Regions from separate parts of the Streptomyces sp. CA-106110 genome, predicted to be linked through region 2. Evidence: predicted binding sites of a transcription regulator. Region 2 holds the regulator's gene; the other holds the start of a gene.
What was found. Region 2 encodes HrcA, which represses chaperone genes, less so after heat shock. Its sites were predicted from a motif close to TTNGCACTCNGNNNNNCNGAGTGCNAA; they were not measured.
Positions count from the first base shown of each region.

Region 1: a site for HrcA is predicted at 1,398-1,424, ahead of groES (co-chaperone GroES). Genes of this name have one in related genera too.

Region 1 is NZ_JBNJNB010000001.1:5,177,791-5,179,986, forward strand. It holds gene groL (chaperonin GroEL) at 1-793, opposite strand, end outside; gene groES (co-chaperone GroES) at 943-1,251, opposite strand; gene ACQEXA_RS23685 (polysaccharide deacetylase family protein) at 1,634-2,196, opposite strand, start outside.
Region 2 is NZ_JBNJNB010000001.1:8,070,553-8,072,748, reverse strand. It holds gene dnaJ (molecular chaperone DnaJ) at 1-245, opposite strand, end outside; gene hrcA (heat-inducible transcriptional repressor HrcA) at 246-1,265, opposite strand; gene ACQEXA_RS37170 (MBL fold metallo-hydrolase) at 1,459-2,193, shown strand.

The sequences.
Region 1 (2,196 bases), 2.9 Mb from region 2:
TCACGACGAGGGTGGACAGGGCCTCGCCCTCGACGTCCTCGGCGATGATCAGCAGCGGCTTGGAGGAGCCGGCCTGGATGATCTTCTCCAGCAGCGGCAGCAGGTCCGCGATGGCGGCGATCTTGCCCTGGTGGATGAGGATGTACGGGTCGTCGAGGACGGCCTCCATACGCTCCTGGTCCGTCACGAAGTACGGCGACAGGTAGCCCTTGTCGAAGGCCATGCCCTCGGTGAAGTCCAGCTCCAGACCGAAGGTGTTGGACTCCTCGACGGTGATGACACCGTCCTTGCCGACCTTGTCCATCGCCTCGGCGATGAGCTCGCCGACCTGCTGGTCCTGAGCGGACAGCGCGGCGACGGCGGCGATGTCGGACTTCTCCTCGATCGGGCGCGCGGTGGCGAGGAGGTCCTCGGCGACCGCGGCCACGGCGGCGTCGATGCCCTTCTTCAGGGCGGCCGGGGAGGCACCCGCGGCGACGTTCTTCAGGCCCTCGCGCACCAGCGCCTGGGCGAGCACGGTGGCGGTGGTCGTACCGTCACCCGCGATGTCGTTGGTCTTGGTCGCCACCTCCTTCACCAGCTGGGCACCGAGGTTCTCGTACGGGTCGTCGACCTCGACCTCACGGGCGATGGTGACACCGTCGTTGGTGATGGTGGGCGCGCCGAACTTCTTGTCGATGACGACGTTGCGACCCTTGGGGCCGATCGTCACCTTGACCGTGTCGGCAAGCTTGTTGACGCCGCGCTCGAGGGCGCGACGGGCGTCCTCGTCGAACTTCAGGATCTTCGCCATGGAGCGTTTCAGTCCTCTCGAATGCGATCATCGGCCGCCCCCGCAGGACGGCCGCCATCGCGGTGAAGAACGAACCGCGCCCCCGGCGCCCGGCTGATCATCGGTCGCGGGGGCCAGGGGCGCAGCTCGAAGCAGTCTTCTTCGGTGAATTACTTCTCGATGATCGCGAGCACGTCGCGAGCCGAGAGGACGAGGTACTCCTCGCCGCTGTACTTCACCTCGGTGCCGCCGTACTTGCTGTACAGCACGATGTCGCCGGTCTTGACGTCGAGCGGAAGGCGCTCGCCGTTCTCGAAGCGGCCCGGGCCCACGGCCAGGACGACGCCCTCCTGGGGCTTCTCCTTGGCGGTGTCCGGAATGACCAGGCCAGAGGCCGTGGTCTGCTCGGCGTCCAGCGGCTGGACCACGATGCGGTCCTCAAGCGGCTTGATGGCAACCTTGGAGCTGGTGGTCGTCACGATCCGACCTCCCCCTTCGGAGATCTCACGGGGTCAACTGTCTGAGGTGGCGACCAGGTCGATCCGTCGTCGCGGGTGCCGGACCTGCCCGTCGCTTTGTTGGCACTCTCCAGTGGCGAGTGCCAGGGCCGAGACTATGACCGCGATTAGCACTCGGTCAAGCGGAGTGCCAGTCGCCCGCGTCGCGGCGTGGCCGGCCGGGGTCGCCGGGCCTGTGTCCGGCGTCCCGGGGCGGTGCCTCCCGGACGGCGACGGCGCCGCCTGACCCTCTTCATCGGCCTGAACCACCTTGTCCTCGAACGCCGGACAGGTCCGCGGAATGCCCGGCTCCGTACCGCCCGGGTCTCCGGGGCACGCGGGCTCGGCGCGGCGCGCGAGCGGACTACACGTAGTCCTCGAGGCGGGCCACCGTGAGCCCCCTCGCCTGGATGCGCCGCAGGAGATGGCTCGTCTCTACGGTCACGGAGGCGAGGGGACGGCCCGGCTCGTGGGGCCGGACGATGTCGCCCGCGCAGACGAACCTGCCCCGGCCGTGCCGCTCCGATGCCGTGCGCCACAGGACCAGGGCCGTGATGCCGCAGTCCGCCGCCGCGCGGAGCGTGGTGCGGTCGTAGGCGCCGTAGGGCGGGTGGAGCAGGTGCGGGCGCAGGCCGAGGCGCGCCTCCAGCCGGTCCCGCTGGCCGCAGATCTCGGTGTGCTGTTCGTCGTAGATGCGGCCGCGCAGCGGAGTGTGGTCCAGGGTCTGGTTCTGGATGGCCGCACCGGCCTCCCGGAGCCGTGCGACGTGCGCGAGCCCCGGCTCCACGGCGCGGTCCGTGAGGAACACACTGACCGGCAGCCGCAGTTCACGGACCATGTCGGCGAACCGGGGATCGTCCTGGACGCCCTCGTCGTACGTCAGGAAGACGACCCTGTCATCAGTGGGGACATGGTCGAGGACCTCTG
Region 2 (2,196 bases):
AAGCCGCCCGCACCGGCCGCGCCCGACTGGGACAGGGGGTCGCCGCCGAGGTCGTAGACCTGCTTCTTCTGCGGGTCCGAGAGGACCTCGTAGGCGGCGTTGATCTCCTTGAACCGCTCCTGCGTCTTGGGATCGGGATTGACGTCCGGGTGCAGCTCGCGGGCGAGCCGACGGAACGCCTTCTTGATCTCATCCTGCGACGCGTCGCGGCGCACGCCGAGTACGGCGTAGTAGTCCGTGGCCACTTACGACTCCGCCAGGATCTGTCCGACGTACCGTGCCACCGCTCGTACCGCTCCCATCGTTCCCGGGTAATCCATGCGGGTCGGTCCGACCACGCCGAGTTTCGCTACTGCTTCGCCGCCCGAACCGTAGCCCACCGAGACGATGGACGTGGAGTTGAGTCCCTCGTGGGCGTTCTCGTGGCCAATACGCACGCGCATGGCCGGATCCTTCGCCTCTCCCAGCAACTTGAGCAGCACGACCTGTTCCTCGAGTGCCTCGAGGACGGGACGGATGGTGAGAGGGAAGTCATGTGCGAAGCGGGTGAGATTGGCGGTGCCGCCGATGATCAGCCGCTCCTCGGTCTCCTCCACGAGCGTCTCCAGAAGGGTGGAGAGCACCGTCGAGACCGTGCCGCGGTCCTCCGGTTCGTCGAAGGCCTCCGGCAGGTCCTGGACCAGCTGCGGAACGTCCGCGAAGCGGCGGCCCACGACCCTGCTGTTGAGACGCGCGCGCAGATCGGCGAGAGACGTCTCTCCGAACGGCGCCGGGCAGTCGATCATGCGCTGCTCGACCCGGCCGGTGTCCGTGATCAGCACGAGCATCAGCCGCGCGGGCGCCATCGACAGCAGCTCCACATGGCGCACCGTCGAGCGCGTCAGGGACGGGTACTGCACGACGGCGACCTGCCGGGTGAGCTGTGCGAGCAGCCGCACGGTGCGCGTCACCACGTCGTCGAGGTCGACCGCGCCCTCCAGGAAGTTCTGGATCGCGCGCCGCTCGGGCGGGCTCATCGGCTTGACGGCCGCGAGCTTGTCCACGAAGAGTCGGTAGCCCTTGTCCGTGGGGATGCGTCCGGCGCTGGTGTACGGCTGGGCGATGTACCCCTCCTCCTCCAGCGCGGCCATGTCGTTGCGGACGGTGGCCGGGGAGACACCGAGCTGGTGCCGCTCGGTGAGCGCCTTGGAACCCACCGGCTCCTCGGTACCGACGTAGTCCTGGACGATGGCGCGCAGCACTTCGAGCCTGCGTTCACTGAGCATCGCGCACACCTCCAGCGATTCGTCCCCTTGACGCTCCCCTGGCACTCTGCGTGTACGAGTGCCAGCATCCCGGAGCAAGTGTACGGCGGTCGGGTACGCACCCGGCAAGGCCGGGCGACGCCGTCGTACCGACGTGTACCGACCTGTCCTGGGCTGTCCTCCCGGATCGGGCGCCTACCGATAGCGTCGGCGCATGACGGTGCTGTGGGAAGGGTCCGGGTGGGAGGCGCTCGGTCCGGGAGCGGGGCGCACACGGCTCCCGGGCTGGAACTGCACGGCGGGACTGGTGGTCGGCGAGCACGGGGCCCTGATGGTCGACGCGGGCTCCGGCCCGGGCGAGGGCGCGCGGTTGCGTACCGAGGCGCTGCGGCTGCTCTCGACCCTCGGCGGGGACCGGCGTGTGACCCATCTCGCGCTCACCCACCCCCACTTCGACCATGTCTTCGGTGCGGCAGCCTTCGCGGACGCCGAGGTGTTCGGCGCGGCAGGCATCGACACGGTGCTCGTCCACGAGCGGGGCGAACTGGTCGCGGACGCGGTGCGCAACGGCCTGGACGCGGAGGTGGCGGCCGAGGCGGCGGACCTCCTGGTGCCTCCGCGCCATCAGGTCTCCGGTGAGTGGACCCTGGACCTCGGCGGGCTGCGGGTGCTGCTGGCGAACGTGGGACCCGCCCACACGGCCCACGACCTCGTCGTCCTCGTCCCCGGGGAGCGGGACGTCGTCTTCTGCGGCGACCTCGTGGAGGAGTCGGGCGAACCCCAGGCGGGCCCGGACGCGGTGCCCTCCCACTGGCCTGCGGCTCTGGACCGGCTGCTGGAGCTGGGCGGGGAGGACGCGGTGTACGTGCCCGGGCACGGCGCGGTGGTGGACGCGGGGTTCGTACGGGCGCAGCGCGACGAGTTGGCGGCACGTTACGGCGTGTCGTAGAAC